Regions from separate parts of the Rothia sp. CCM 9418 genome, predicted to be linked through region 2. Evidence: predicted binding sites of a transcription regulator. Region 2 holds the regulator's gene; the other holds the start of a gene.
What was found. Region 2 encodes LexA, which represses DNA repair genes until DNA is damaged. Its sites were predicted from a motif close to TCGAACANNTGTTCGA; they were not measured.
Positions count from the first base shown of each region.

Region 1: the regulator LexA is predicted to act here: its motif matches at 6,232-6,247, upstream of uvrA (excinuclease ABC subunit UvrA).

Region 1 is NZ_JBLXXX010000003.1:140,251-148,554, reverse strand. It holds gene ACN083_RS05230 (ABC transporter transmembrane domain-containing protein) at 122-1,720, shown strand; gene ACN083_RS05225 (ABC transporter ATP-binding protein) at 1,713-3,458, shown strand; gene ACN083_RS05220 (formate--tetrahydrofolate ligase) at 3,561-5,270, shown strand; gene ACN083_RS05215 (MBL fold metallo-hydrolase) at 5,368-6,051, opposite strand; gene uvrA (excinuclease ABC subunit UvrA) at 6,280-8,304, shown strand, end outside.
Region 2 is NZ_JBLXXX010000004.1:290,674-298,977, forward strand. It holds gene miaA (tRNA (adenosine(37)-N6)-dimethylallyltransferase MiaA) at 1-533, shown strand, start outside; gene dapF (diaminopimelate epimerase) at 597-1,520, shown strand; gene ACN083_RS07400 (class I SAM-dependent methyltransferase) at 1,582-2,202, opposite strand; gene hflX (GTPase HflX) at 2,328-3,944, shown strand; gene ACN083_RS07410 (ATP-dependent DNA helicase) at 3,941-5,980, shown strand; gene lexA (transcriptional repressor LexA) at 6,052-6,762, opposite strand; gene ACN083_RS07420 (LysM peptidoglycan-binding domain-containing protein) at 7,046-7,435, shown strand; gene ACN083_RS07425 (histidinol-phosphate transaminase) at 7,488-8,304, shown strand, end outside.

The DNA of each region.
Region 1 (8,304 bases), on a different contig from region 2:
ATGTTACAAAAGGAAAAGAACAATAACTTTCTTCTTTTGGCATAGAGCACCTTATGATAGTTCTACTTCATATGTACGTGAATCATCGGTCCTTCTTTTTTGAGAAAGTTGATAACCTCTAGTGGCATCTTCTGAGCAGCAACAGAATCGTCCGTCGACGCAGGTGTCGTTTCGTCTTCGTCCTCCGGGGGTTCGCTACAACTCATTTCGCTGGTATTTACCTTTCGTCAGTGAAACACTTGCTGGGATAGCAACAATTTTTCTTCCAGCCTTTATCGGGAATATCATCAGCGCCCACGCTCAAGGGGACAGCTCATGGGCTTGGAAACTCACCACCGGTTTGAGCATCCTCATCGTACTCTTGATCGCCAACGAATATATTGGTTGGGGCACGGCCTTTAGAAATATTGCGGCCTTAGACCGAGACTGGAAACGGTACGCTTGCTCCTATATTCCTCACCTTAAAAACACTTCAGACCCAGGGAATATTATTACGGTCGTCAACAAAGACACCAAAACGGTTGCCTACCTTTATCAGCCTCTTATGACGGCGATGAGCGGACTAAGCATCATCGTATTAGGTGCCGTTCAATTGTGGCTCATTAACCCTCTTATCGCGGTGGTCTCTTGCGCTGGTGTGCTGCTAACACTCGTCACTATTACCGTTATCTCTCGTTTTCTTGAAAAACGTGCCGCCTATGCTCGTGAAAAAGTTGGTGTGAACACCTCCTACGCTTCTGATATTTCAAGTGCGCTAAGAACTATTGTCGGACTTGGGGTACAGCAAACAATGATGAGCCGATACCGTCAAACCGCTGTAGAAGTCCGTCATTCGCAGCTTTCCTATCAACGTTTGCAAAGTTGGAGTGCTTTTAGCCGAGTCTTCCTGATTGGCATGACGACCATGGCGGCTGTTGCTCTGGCACTTCGTGGAGAAATCATCGATGCACACTGGGTAACCACTATTCCTGCTGAACAGTTAGTGACCGTCACCGGAATCATCTCGATGATGGTTTCACCTGTATGGTCAATGGAATTTTTCTTGTACATGTGGCGTCAAGCTCGCGTCTCACTTTCCCGCATCGAAGAACTTAAAGAACGCACCCAAAAAACATTTCATCATAATGGGGATAAGCCTGCGACCCAAAACTATGAGAGTAACCTATCTTCAGGAAGAGTTCATTACCTTAACCCGAAAAAATATCAGCTCAGTGCCGAACACCTTGCTGACGTTCTCACTCAAGAACTGCAACAACGCTACGGGGCGCATAACGTTCTTCTCTCTCGCTCTCAACCGATGATTTTTGCAGGAACGCTAGAAGAACATCTGCAATTGGGGCAAACAGAAGAAATGACTCAAGAACGTATGAGCCAGCTCCTCGAGCTCAGCGATGCTCAAGAAATTGTTCATAGGCTAGACCCACAACGAACCGGAGATTATGCTCAATGTCTGATTAACTCTGAAGGCACTAATCTTTCAGGAGGGCAACGTCAGCGACTAGGGTTAGCTCGCGCTTTGGCACAGAATAAAACACATCTGGTTCTTTGCGAACCCATTAACTCCGTAGACGAGCCGAGCCAACGTTTCATCCTCGACCGGTTAGAAGAAGAATGTTGTGAAGATGGCCTTCTGGAACATCTTCACGGCGTTTATATTGTCAGTACTACTGTTGAAACAGAAAAACGTAGAATCCTTCAAGAAAGCATGTTCGATGGCTAAACTTCTTCCTATTGCTCCGGCACAAACAACATGGAAAATCGTTGCTCGATCGATTTTTGCGACACCTCAACGCGTATTCTGGATTTTTATACTGTTTACTCTTTCCTCGCTAGCTACTCTCATAACACCTTGGTATATCGGAAAACTGGTTGATGCCGTACTTAATCAGGAACTGCGCACCTACCCCTGGCAATCTTTGGCATATATCGCTATCTCTGTTGTGATATCAGCATGGTTGACGCGTCAATGGCTCTATCAAAGTCAAATTATTGGTACACGAGTTCACCAAGATTTAGGTGTTCAACTGGTTGAGTCGTCGATGAGCCTCGACGCTCAAACTATTGAAGACGCCGGAAGCGGAGACCTCGTATCCCGTATCACCAACGATTTAGAAGCTATTCGAGATATCATTACCAGCGGTATTCCAGAACTCACCGCCACCATTATTCGTATCTTTATTTTTTGTGGCTCTATTTTTGTGTTATCTGTGCCGTTAGGTATGGTGACCATCCCGATGCTATGCTTTCTCGCAATAAGTTTGGGGTTTTTTCTGCCCAAAATTGCTCAGGGAATGCTGAACATTGCCGGACGATCTTCAGAACTGACTACCGTCATGACAGAAAACGTTCGAGGTGCACAAACTATCCGCTCTTTAGGTGTGAGCCAACATCGTCAAATAATACTTGACCAGCGTATTGACGCTTTTTATGACGACACCTACCGTCTTGTCCAAGTGCGTGCCACGTTCTGGGCGGTAAACGCCTTCAACAACTATCTTCCGCTATTGCTCACCATGTTGTGGGGATACTATTGTGTGCAGCAGGGTTGGGCTACTTGGGGTGAAGTATCTACCGCCGCAATTTTGATGTTCTCTTTACGAATCAACGTCGAAATCATGACTTTTTGGATTACCAGAATGCGTGAAATGACCGTAAGTATGGGGCGTATTTGCGGGGTGATTGACCTATGCTCACAACAGCAACATCGTCGCCAACAGAATCACCAAAAATACTCTGAAACAGTACCTCACACAGCTACGGTACATATTGAACAGATGAGCTATGGTTACACTCCTGATAACCATGTGATTCACCATATTGACCTAGACATCCCTGAAAGACAGTCTTTAGCTCTCATTGGACGTTCTGGTTCTGGTAAAACAACTCTCGCACGGCTAATCGCTGGGTCGTTGACAGCATCTTCCGGGCAGATTGCTGTTCTGGGCGAACGAGTAGGCGACGGGCGATACCCCACCACACCGGCCGCAGACGGTCGCCCCCGACTACTAATTTGCACCCAAGAAGCTCACCTGTTCCTTGGAACTATTGCAGAAAACCTTAATATGGTCTGTACTCAGGCGTCAGAGGCTGAAATGTATCACGCCCTTGAAGCTGTTGGTGCCTCATGGATTCACCACTTCAATGACGGATTACACACCCGAGTTGGGGGAGAGCACTCCGCCGACAACGCGGTAACCCTCAGCGAACAGCAGATACAGCATATTGCTTTAGCTCGTATCGTTTTAGCTAATCCACATGCTGTGATTTTGGACGAATCAACAACTGCCTTAGAGCTAGAACAAGCACGTCAGAGCCTGAACGCTATCTTTAAAGACCGAACGGTTATCATTATTAGCCACGATGCACGTATTACGAGCCTTGCCCAACGGGCAGTGCTTTTAGAAAACGGCAGTATCGCCGACATAGGTGAGACCGAAGAGATTTTGCGTCAAGCTTGAACGGTACAACGCCAAAAAGTTCTTCACGAACCATAGTGTTTTAGGTCATGTTCAACATAAGATAGGAGACGAGAAAAACTCTCAACAGAGAAGGAACACCTCATGGCACAACCATTTCCTAGCGACCTAGAAATCGCACAGCAAGCAACCCTCAAACCAATTAACGAGATTGCTCAACAAGCAGGCATCAACGAAGACCGCCTCGAAAATTATGGAAAGTACGTAGCAAAAGTTCTTCTAGACGAAACAACTAATGCGCACACCGCACAAGCCCGCAATTCCAAATATATTGTTGTTACTGCCGTAACACCGACCCCACTTGGTGAAGGGAAAACCGCAACCTCTGTCTCACTAGCTCAAGGAATGGGACAGATTGGTAAGAGTGCAATGCTCACCCTACGACAGCCCTCCATGGGACCTACGTTCGGTATCAAAGGAGGCGCAGCCGGTGGCGGATACTCTCAGATTGTCCCCATGGAAAAGCTAAACCTTCACCTCACCGGAGATTTCCATGCGGTAACAGCCGCACATAACATGCTCGCAGCCATGATTGATAACCACCTGCATCACGGCAATGAGCTAGGCATCGACTCCCGAAGTATCTCATGGCGTCGAGTTCTCGACATCAACGACCGCTCCTTACGCAACGTCGTCATCGGGCTTGGCGAGAGAATGGACGGAGTCCCTCGAGAAACCGGCTTCGATATTACTTCCGCCAGCGAAATCATGGTGATTCTTTCTCTCGCAAAATCTCAGCAGGACCTCCAAGAACGCCTTGGCCGTATCGTCATCGGATACACTCATGAAGGTGAGCCCGTTACCGCCAAAGACCTCAAAGCAGACGGTGCGCTCGCCGTTATTCTTTCTGACGCGATACACCCCAACCTCATGCAAACCCTTGAACATACTCCCGCACTGATTCACGCAGGCCCCTTTGGTAATATCGCCACAGGAAACTCCTCAATCCTTGCCGACTATGTTGGGCTTGAACACGCGGATTACGTGATTACAGAAGCTGGCTTCGGTGCAGATATGGGGGCAGAACGCTTCTTCAACGTCAAATGCCGTGTATCAGGTCTTAAACCTGATGCAGCAGTTCTTGTTGTGACTGTACGTTCACTCAAATCTCATTCTGGACGATACACCATCACACCGGGCAAACCTCTTCCACCAGAGCTTCTGGAAGAGAGCCCACACGATGTAGAAGCTGGCGCAGCAAACCTCAAAAAACATTTAGATATCGTTCGCAGCTTCGGAGTACAACCTGTCGTTGCCATCAACGCTTTCCCTAGTGATTACCCTTCAGAGCATGAGGTGATTGCGCGTATCGCCGAAGAATCAGGTGCCCGTGTTGCTATCCATCGTGGCGTTGCTGAAGGTGGACGAGGGACTGTAGAACTTGCAGAAGCAGTCGTTCAAGCATGTGAAGAATCGCATGAGCTCACCTACACCTACAATGACAACGACTCCCTCGCTGAAAAGATTCAAAAAGTTGCTGTCAACGTATATGGCGCAGACGATATTGAGCTGAGTGCATCTGCTCGAAAACAATTACGTCGTTTTGAAGAGCTTGGTTACGGGAAACTTCCGGTTGTTATCGCCAAAACACACCTTTCAATATCTTCTGACCCCAAACTCAAAGGCGCACCTACAGGTTGGACTATGCCCGTACGCGAAGTGCGTCTGGCAGCGGGGGCCGGATACGTTTACGCCATTTGTGGCACCATGCGCACCATGCCCGGGCTAGCTAAATCTCCAGCAGCTGAGCGCATCGGTTTTGACGCAGAAGGAAAAATTACTGGACTGTTCTAAACCAACAGTTTGTACTCCTATCACGACAAATAGCTGGTGGTGGAGAACCTTGCAAGGTTCTCCACCACCAGCTATTTGTACAACATAGTGTGTTTGACTACCAGCCGCGCTCTTTCCACTGCTCTAGAGACGGACGCTCCTGACCTAACGTCGTGCCCTTCCCATGACCTGGAAGAACCACCGTGTCATCCGGAAAAACATCAAATAATTTTGTGGTGACATCATGGAAGAGAGAACAAAAATCTTCTGGAGAATCTGTTTTACCAACTCCACCAGGGAAGAGAGAATCGCCAGAGAAAATAACTGTCGGAAGACCCTCAGCCGTGAGAACACATGCAATAGAACCAGGGGTATGACCTACTAAAGAAATGGTTTCTAAACGATACGAAGAATACTCAAAACGCTCTTGACCATGAAGCTCGTGATGTACCCGATAATTTTCTTGGGACTCAATAGCCTGAATATCTGCTGCCCCAGCATACGTTTTTGCACCAGAGCTCTCAGCAACAGCTTCTAAAGCGCGGATATGATCCCAATGCCCGTGGGTTGTAAAAATAGTCGTAATCCTTGCCGAACCGCCACCATCTAAAACATCATGGCATGCAACGTCACGGGCAAAAGAACATAGACGTTCAGCATCTGCTGCAGCATCAATCATGACCTGCTCACCACTACGAATATCGGTGAGTAGATAAACATTATTTTCCATCTGCGAGACGGACAACGAACGAATCGTTATATCATCAGTCGAAAAAAGAAGAGTACCGAGAGAATCTGTCATGGTATGTAGTCTACTTGGAAAACTTGCTCTACCAGAAGCTCTATGACAGACCAAGACACTAACCGCTCCAAACTAAAACCCCAGCATCCTAGACGAAAAAGAATCCCCATGAGTGAAGTTATATGCGTCAAACTTTTGCACCCCTTGCAACGTAGAGTAGTCAAAGCACCAGAAAACACTTAGAATATATCTTCGAACACATAGATAGTTTTAAGACTGAGGAACACTATGGCAGAGACAACTGCACATCAACAAAACCAAGAACATATCCACGTTCAAGGTGCACGAGAAAACAACCTCAAAAATGTAGACCTCGTTATACCAAGAAACTCCATGGTCGTTTTCACCGGACTCTCCGGCTCCGGAAAATCTTCACTAGCGTTCGATACCATCTTCGCTGAAGGGCAACGCCGCTACGTAGAATCCCTTTCAGCCTATGCACGAATGTTCCTCGGACAAGTAGATAAACCTGACGTAGATTTTATTGAGGGCCTATCGCCAGCAGTTTCCATCGACCAGAAGTCTACCTCAAAAAACCCTCGCTCTACCGTCGGAACTATCACCGAAATCTACGACTATATGCGCCTTCTCTGGGCACGTATCGGACACCCGCATTGCCCCGAATGTGGAGAAGAAATCTCACAACAGAGCCCTCAACAAATCGTCGATCAGCTCATGGCACTACCCGAGAAAACCCGTTTTCAAGTGCTATCTCCCGTCGTCTCAGCACGTAAAGGAGAATTCGTCGACCTCTTCCTAGAACTCTCTGCACAAGGTTTTTCTCGCGCTCGCGTCGACGGAGAGAACATTCAACTTTCTGACCCACCAAAACTCGCTAAACAATATAAACACACTATTGAGGTTGTCGTAGATCGTCTTGTCATTAAAGACAGCATCCAACAACGTCTCACAGACTCCATCGAAACCGCTCTTAAACTGAGCGAAGGAAACGTGCTCATTGACTTTGTCGATGAAGATGAAAACTCACCGACACGTACACGACGTTTTAGCGAACATTTAGCATGCCCTCAAAATCATCCTGTGCAAATGGAAGAAATTGAACCGCGTGTGTTCTCCTTCAACTCCCCATTTGGTGCGTGTTCTGCTTGTGACGGTATTGGGTTTACTCTCGAAGTCGATGAAGACCTGATTATCCCTAATCCTCAAGCAACGATTCGTGAAGGTGCAATTGCTCCGTGGTCACAAGGTAAAGCAACCTCCGAATACTGGATACGTTTGCTAGAAGGCCTTGCACAGGAACTTGACTTCAGCCTTGATACTCCATGGAATAAACTTCCCGCAAAGATTCGTCAGAGCATTCTTAACGGTAAAGATTATAAGGTTACTGTCTCGTATCGAAATCGGTTTGGACGTGAACGACGCTATACCTCTGGTTTTGAAGGCGTCTACGCATACATTAAACGTAAACACGAAGAAACCGAATCTGAATGGTCTAAAGACCGTTACGAACAATATATGCGTAACGTTGCGTGCTCTACCTGTGGGGGAGCACGTCTCAACCGCACGATACTGGCGGTCACTGTAGGCGGAGCTTCCATCGCCGATATTACGGAGATGCCGCTACGAGAGGCTCTTGAGTTCATGCGTTCACTTTCTTTGAGCGAACGTGAAGCGCACATCGCCGACCTCGTACTCAAAGAGATTGACGCGCGTTTGCAGTTCTTACTTGATGTGGGACTAGACTATCTGACATTAGGGCGTGCTGCGTCTACGCTCTCAGGCGGTGAAGCGCAGCGTATTCGTCTGGCCACTCAAATAGGCTCTGGCCTTGTTGGTGTTCTTTATGTTTTAGATGAGCCTTCTATTGGGCTTCACCAAAGAGATAATCGACGTTTAATTGAGACGTTAACAAAATTGCGGGACATGGGAAACACTCTCATCGTGGTAGAACATGATGAAGACACCATGAAAGAAGCGGACTGGATTGTGGATGTTGGTCCTGGTGCTGGTGAACATGGTGGGCGAGTCGTTCATTCTGGAACCTATGAGGAGCTGCTCAACAATACAAAATCGCTGACTGGCGACTATATGGCAAAGCGTCGTGTCATTGATATTCCCAAGGATCGTCGTGCCATTGATAAAAAACGTATGCTCAAGGTATGCGGAGCACGCGAAAACAACCTCAAAAATATTGATGTTTCGTTCCCTCTCGGTGTTTTAACCGCGGTGACGGGTGTTTCTGGTTCAGGTAAATCCACCTTGGTCAATGACATTCTTTACACGGCATTAGCT
Region 2 (8,304 bases):
TTATTGAACAGGGGCGTGGTGTTCTTCTCCGACGGTTGAATGAGGTTGATCCAGTATCGGCATCTCGCGTGCACGATGACAGGCGTCTAGTGCGTGCTTTAGAAGTGTGGGAAGTGTCAGGACGAACGTTTTCTTCTTTTATGCCTGAACGTGAGTATTTTCAGCCTGCTGTGCAAGTAGGCGTTAACTGTGAACGTTCTCAGCTGCATCAGCGTTTAGAAGCTCGGGTCGAAAAAATGGTTCAACGGGGGCTTGTAGATGAAGTCCGCTCTTTAGAATCTTTAGGCCTTCGAGAGGGAAAAACGTCATCTCGGGCGATTGGGTATAGGGAATTTTTGCGTCTTATCGATGCAGAACGTTCTGCGTCCAAGAGCTATTCTTTAGAACAGGCTATGATAGATACCACGACTGCGACTCGTCAGTTTGCGCGCCGTCAAATCACATGGTTTAACGCTGATTCTCGAGTGACTTGGCTCGAAGGCGATTCTCACGCAAAACTGACTCAGACACAGCAGCTTCTGGCAGAATACTGATAAATATCTTCGATATACAAAACAACATCTGATGTTTTGAATCGATGGCGAAAGGTAAAGCGAATGACGGAAAATACTTGGGGAGATCTCAGCGGTGTTCCTTTAACTAAAGGACACGGGACTGGTAACGACTTTATTTTCGTCACTGACCCTGAAAAACAGCTAAAACTACCAGAAGAACTCATTGCCCGTGTCTGCGACCGTCACTTCGGTATTGGTGCTGACGGTTTTATTCGCGCAGTCAAAGCACAGATGATGGAATCTGATGCACCTGAAGACCGCTGGTTTATGGATTATCGTAATGCTGACGGAACCATCGCAGAGATGTGCGGTAATGGTGTTCGAGCTTTCGTAGAATATTTGGTTTCTGAAGACTTGTTGACGCTTGAAGAAGGCGAACGAGTACGCATTAGCACCCGTGCTGGAGTGAAGACCGTGGGGCGAACAGACAACGGATACGCCATTGATATGGGGCCGTGGAGCTTCATGGATGGAGACGTCGCTCGTGAAAGCGGTGTGGACTCACAGGTCAGCGTCCGTGGACTTAAAACACCGCGTTCGGCACTTTCTATCTCGATGGGAAACCCCCATACTGTTGTCGCTTTGGGCACTGACGGAAAACTTGATGGGCTGAGCCTTGATGCTGCCCCGAAAGTGAGCCCGACACCTGCCCACGGTACGAATGTCGAGTTTGTTGTTCCTGAAGAAATCGAGGATACAGAAGCTGAAACAGGGTTAGCGCATGTGGGCGCTATTCGGATGCGCGTTTATGAGCGTGGCGTGGGGGAGACTCTCTCTTGCGGTACTGGTGCTTGCGCAGCAGCTGCGGCAACCCGATTCTGGGCTGGAGACGATGCCCCTGACGAATGGCTCGTGTACGTTCCTGGGGGAACTTTAGCTGTCACCTTTGTAACGGGCCCTGACGACCTCGAACATGTGGTGCTAGCAGGTTCGGCTAGTATGGTTGGAAAAGTCGTTCTTGTATAGTCGTGATGATGTGAGGTTCTATGCTTTGAGAACCTCACATCATCTTTTTAAGCGTTGCGAATTAAGCGTTGCGAACAACTTCAAGGATTCGGAACCCCTTAGAGGTACTGTAGCGTGATACTTGAAAAGTTCCCTGTGGCTGTTCTTCTAATTCGTGTGCTAACCATTTTTGTAAAGAATCTGCCCCGAGGTTCTTTTGAACCACGAGATATGCGCATCCGCCCACGTTTAACCGTGGAATCCATGTGCGCAATATGTTGTGTAGGACATCTTTTCCTACACGGATAGGTGGATTAGACCAGATGGTGTCAAACCGTAAATCTTGAGGTACTTCCTCTGGAGCGTAGACCGTCACATTGGTAAGCCCTAGCTTTTGCGCATTGGTACGGGTGAGGTGCGCAGAACGTTCGTTAACCTCAACACCGGTGACCTGAGCTTGAGGGTTTTTTAACGCCAAAGTCAGGGTAATAGGGCCCCACCCCGTGCCGATATCGAGAAATGATGTGCCTTCCGGCTCGGGCACGTTCCCAAGGAGTATTGCGGTGCCTTTGTCGATACCGCTGGGACTAAAAATACCCGATGCGCTTTGTACTCGTACTCGTTGGTTTGTTAGAGTGACGTCAATTTCACGAGGGGAGAAATCGCTATTGGGTGTAGCGGAAAAATAATGTTCGGCAACCATAGCTCACTACTTTACGGGAAAACAGAAGCTGGCGCTTGAACCTTCTTCCTCTGAGCTCGAAGAAATATCGTGGCTTCATACTGAATAAGGGCTGTAGAATTGAGAGCAGATTGACGAAAGGTACTATGAATACTTCTGAATTTAATGAGCAGAATCCTCGGAAACTCCCTAGCGACGAACTGTTGAGGGAAACAGTAGATCGTGTTCTTGGGCGTTCTGCATCTTCTCGTTCTGGGGCGCGTGTTTTGGACGAACAAGCACGCGAAATATCTGCCGTGGATGTTGAACATTCACACTATGATGGCGCTCAAGAAGATCTTGCTGAGCGTCGAGCCTTGCGACGTGTTGCGGGTCTATCAACAGAACTTGAAGACGTTACAGAGGTTGAGTACCGTCAGCTTCGTCTAGAGCGTGTGGTTCTTGCCGGATTATGGACAGAAGGTACCGTTGCCGACGCAGAAAATTCTTTGCGTGAGCTTGCTGCCTTGGCGCAGACAGCGGGTTCAGAAGTCTTGGACGGCATTATTCAACGTCGTTTAAAACCAGACCCTGGCACTTTTCTCGGTTCAGGTAAAGCACTTGAACTTAAAGATATTGTGCAGGCGACTGGTGCTGATACCGTTATTGTTGATTCAGAGTTGGCTCCTTCTCAGCGTCGTGCGTTAGAGGATATTGTGAAGGTCAAAGTCATTGACCGTACTGCTTTGATTCTTGATATTTTTGCTCAACACGCAAAGTCCCGTGAGGGTAAAGCTCAAGTTGAGCTGGCTCAGCTTGAATATATGCTTCCTCGTTTGCGTGGCTGGGGTGAATCTCTGTCTCGTCAGGCAGGTGGGCGTGCCGCGTCTGGTGAGGGTATTGGTTCACGTGGTCCTGGTGAAACCAAAATTGAGATGGACCGTCGTCGTCTGCGTGCTCGTATGGCAAAGCTACGTCGTGAGATTGCGGCGATGGCGCCCTCTCGTCAGACCAAGCGTTTGAACCGTCAGCGTCATGACGTTCCTTCTGTGGCGATTGCTGGCTATACCAACGCTGGTAAGTCTTCTTTGCTGAATCGTTTGACTGATGCTGGTGTCCTCGTTGAGAATGCTTTATTCGCAACTCTTGACCCTACGGTCCGTAAGGCGCAGACACCTGATGGTGTTGGCTATACGCTTTCTGACACGGTAGGTTTTGTGCGTTCTTTACCTACACAGCTGGTAGAGGCTTTCCGCTCTACGCTTGAAGAAATTGCTGATGCTGACGTCATCGTGCATGTGGTTGATGGATCTCATCCTGATCCTGAGGGACAGATTAAGGCAGTTCGTGAAGTTCTACATGAAGTAGATGCGCACGAGATTCCTGAGATTATTGTTTTGAACAAGGCAGATGCTGCTGACCCGATGGTGCTCGAACGTGTACAGCAACGTGAACGAGATACTGTGGTGGTGTCTGCTCGTACGGGACAGGGCATTGTAGAGCTTCAAGAAATTATTGCTCAGCGTATTCCACGCCCTTCGGTTCAGCTGAATCTGCTTATCCCATATACGCATGGTGAGGTCGTTTCTCGTTTGCATCAGTGGGATGCGGAGATTCTATCAACAGCTTTTGTTTCTGACGGGACATATATTCAAGTGCTGGTTCGTGAACAACTTTCCTCTGAACTAGCAGAATATGCTTTAGACGATGAGTTGATGGAAGTCTTACGACCAGAGATTGAACAAGCTCGTCAGGATGGTGCTGTTGAGGTTTCTTCTCGATGAGTTCTTGTGAAGAACCGGTGAGCGCTCCTACTGGAGAAGAGCTTGAGACGTTGCCTGGAGCGAAGCCTGCTCTTGAACTACTAGATCATGTGATTGCTTCTAGCGGGGGAGAACAGCGTGCTGGGCAACGGAAAATGCTCGCTCATGTGGCTCAGTCCTTTGAACTGAAACGGCATCTGCTGGTCCAAGCTGGTACGGGAACGGGAAAGTCTTTGGGTTATCTGATTCCTGCTGTTCATTATGCTCAATTTTCGGATAAGCCTATTGTGGTTGCGACGGCGACTTTGGCGTTGCAAACGCAGATTATCAATCGTGATTTACCGCGACTTTTAGAAACCCTTTCGAATGTTCCTGAGGGGCAAACTGATGTTGCTGTTCTCAAGGGCCGTAATAATTATGTGTGTGTTCATAAGCTTGAGGGCGGTTACCCCGACGATGAACAAGAGGATACTCTTTTTGCTGCAGATGTGGCCAGTGGTTCTGTTGGCCGTCTTGGTCAGGAAGTGTTGCGTCTTCGTCAGTGGGCTCAGACAACTGATACTGGTGACAGGGACGATATTAAACCCGGTGTTTCTGATCGTGCTTGGCGTCAAGTCTCTGTTTCTGCTGCTGAATGTTTGGGTAAACGCTGTCCTTTGGTGGAGTCTTGTTTTAGTGAGCTTGCGCGTGAGAAGGCTGCTCAATCAGACATTATTATTACGAATCATGCTCTTTTAGCGATTAATGCTTTTGAAGGTATTGGTGTTTTGCCGGAGCATGAGGTTGTTGTTATTGATGAGGCACATGAGTTGGCAGACCGCGTGACGGGTGCTGTGACGGGGTCTCTTTCTGCCGGAATGGTATATTCGGCTGCTCGTTTGGTACGTAAACACACGAAAGCTAGTTCTGATCCTTTAGAGCATGCTGGTAGCGCTTTAGAAACGTCTTTACGTGGCGTTGCTGCAGAGCTTTTACCTCGTGGCTTGACGGAGAGTATTGCTCATTCTGTGGAGTTGGTGCGTGAAGCTGCACGTGTAGCATTATCTGATACGAAAAGTGATTCTAAAGATAGTGATGCACCACGTCAGTTAGCGCGTAGTGCCCTTTCGGAGTTATTAGAGATAGCTGAACGGTTATTGGGCGCTGACGAGCATCATGAGGTGGTGTGGCTATCTCGTCCACAGTTGTGGGAAGCTGGGCGTGGTTATGCTCCTGCTTCTGATGATGACCCCGCAACGTTGTATATTGCTCCCTTATCGGTTGCGATGCAGCTACGTGAAGGACTTTTTGACGGGCGGACGGTGGTGCTGACCTCTGCAACGTTAAAGTTGGGGGAATCTTTTGATGTGGTTGCTCATTCTTTGGGGCTGAGCGGTGCAGGTGCTCCTCGATGGGAGGGGCTAGATGTTGGTTCTCCTTTTGATTACCCTAAACAAGGTCTGCTGTATGTTGCTGCTGATATTGCTAAACCATCTCAGGGGATTTCTACTGCTCAATTAGAGCGTATGTGTGAGCTGGTAGAGGCTTCTAACGGTGGTGCTTTGGGGCTTTTTTCTTCGAGGCGTGCGGCTGAGGATGCGGCAGAGTATCTTCGTGAACATACCGATGTTTCTGTTCTGGTGCAGGGGGAGTCTTCGCTTGGCTCTTTGGTGAAGGAATTTTCTGAGGATAGAGATTCGTGTCTTTTTGGGACGATGAGTTTGTGGCAGGGTGTTGATGTGCCGGGGGATTCTTGCCGTCTGGTACTGATTGATCGTATTCCGTTCCCTCGTCCTAACGATCCTTTGATGCAGGCTCGTACTCGGTCTGTTGCTTCTCGTGGTGGTAACGGTTTTATGAGTGTTTCTGCGTCATATGCGGCTGTTCGTATGGCTCAGGGTGTGGGGCGTTTGATTCGTTCTAGTGATGATCGTGGTGTGGTTGCTGTTCTTGATTCTAGGTTGGCTACTCAACGGTATTCTGGATATTTGATGAGTGCTTTGCCTCCTTTTTGGAAGACTACAAGAACTGATGTTGTATGTGGCGCTTTGCATCGCTTGCATACACAAGTGAGTTAGCGCATAAAAATATTGGGTGTGTTCCTGTTAGAGGCAGGAATACACCCAATATTTTTTATGTGGTTTTGGTATTAGAGACTTCGTAATACTGATACGACTTTGCCCATGATGGTGGCGTTATCGCCGAGTATGGGTTCGTATCGGGTGTTTTGTGGTAGTAGCCAGGTGTGTCCGTCGCGTTGGCGGAAAGTTTTGACGGTTGCTTCGTCTTCGAGGAGTGCTGCAACGATATCTCCATTATTTGCGGTTTGTTGTGCGCGGACGACAACCCAGTCTCCGTCACAGATTGCTGCGTCAATCATGGAGTCTCCTTTGACATGGAGCATGAATAAGTCTCCGTTGCCAACAATTTGGCGTGGCAATGTCATGACGTCTTCGACGGATTGTTCTGCGGTGATGGGACCGCCTGCGGCAATTCTTCCAACGAGGGGTACTACCGCAAAATCTTCGCTGTTGTGTTGAGGTGTTGGTAACTGAACGATGACCGATTCGGTGCTTTTTTCTTCAGTCGTTTCTTGTTCTTCTGCGAGTATTTCGATGGCTCGTGGGCGTTTGGGGTCTCGCCGGATGTAGCCTAGTTTTTCTAGTTGTGAGAGCTGGTGTGTTACTGATGATAAGGATGCGAGACCTACGATATCTCCAATTTCTCGCATTGAAGGGGGGTAACCGTGGGTGTCTATAGCTTCAGAGATGGCAGTCAAGATGTGTTGTTGACGTGAACTGAGAGGTTTTCTGCCAGATTGTGGCGCAATAGTAGCGCTGGAGTATGTGTTATCGCTCACGGCGTTCCTTTGTCCATGTTGAGGGGCCTGTCTAATGATGTTCTGGCGTAGCATCCCTAGCCATTGCTGAGATAGGGGATTTTAAAAGTCGTTAAACACTACCTGCCAATAAACAGTGTTAGGACAAGAGTATGGCACGTATCGAAAAAGTTCAAACATTTGTTCTAGTTTTTCTCGACTATATTCGAATTTTCTGATAGAACATATGTACTATATAGAACATAGTTTCGATTTATTCAGGGTGAATATTCGATATATAGCTCTATTGCTATCAGGAGGAAATATGTCAAACGTTCTGTCTTTCAAAGGTTCAGCACCTGTACGTGTCGTAGCCTCTTCACGTTCAATGCCACAGAACACCTCACGAGTTTATTGGGGTAACTATCGCATTTCCTTTCTAATAGGCGTGGCTTGTTTTTTCATTGCGATCTTGACTCTATTAGCTTGTTTCTACGTTGCAAATACTGCTCATGCTTCAACAACGCAAGAGTTGCAACAAGTGACCGAACAAGTCACGGTTGGATACGGTGATACTTTATGGAGTATTGCTGAAGAACATTCTGCAGGTATGGATGTTCGTGACGTTTTGCTTCACATCATACAAATTAACGATTTATCATCAACATCCCTAGATATTGGGCAAAAGCTCGAAGTGCCTATCTACTCGTCTTGAGAACTTGCGAGAAGAATGTGCGATGACTATCTGTTCTCGATAGACTGTAGGAGTGAATGAAGCATTAGACCCCCTTTCAGTATTACCTATTCGTGACGACTTACGAGGGCGCTCTCCCTATGGTGCTCCGATGATTGACGTTCCTATTACTCTCAACGTCAACGAAAATACGCACCCAATGCCTCAAGAAGTTATTGACGCAATTACCGCAGAAATAGCAACGGTAGCGCGTACCCTGAATCGTTACCCCGATAGGGAGTTTACGGCTCTTCGTGAAGAACTCGCCGACTATCTAGGACACGGACTTAAACCCGAAAATATTTGGGCTGCTAACGGTTCTAATGAAGTATTGCAACAGTTATTCCAAGTCTTTGGTGGGCCAGGACGAAGCGTGATGAGCTTCGTCCCTACCTATTCGATGTACCCTCTCTTAGCTGATGGAACAAACACTCGCTTCATCGCGGGAAAACGCGCACCCGATTTTTCTCTCGATGCAACATCTGCTGTCACCCAAATTCAAAAACATCGACCAAATATCGTTGTTTTATGTTCTCCTAATAACCCAACAGGAACAGGGCTTGGGCTAGGCGTTATTGAAGCTGTCTACGAAGCAATGCAAGAGCACGAGGGTATCACCATCGTGGACGAAGCCTACGCTGAATTCGCTCAAGATACCTCTGCTCATGCGCTAACTCTTCTGCCAAACCGCCCTCGACTGGTCGTAAGCCGTACCATGAGTAAAGCCTTTGCTTTTGCCGGAGCTCGGTTAGGATATTTTGCCGCAGACCCCGCGATTGCTGATGCGGTGCGTCTTGTTCGCTTACCGTACCATCTATCCAGCGTCACACAGGCTGTCGCAATAGCAGCCT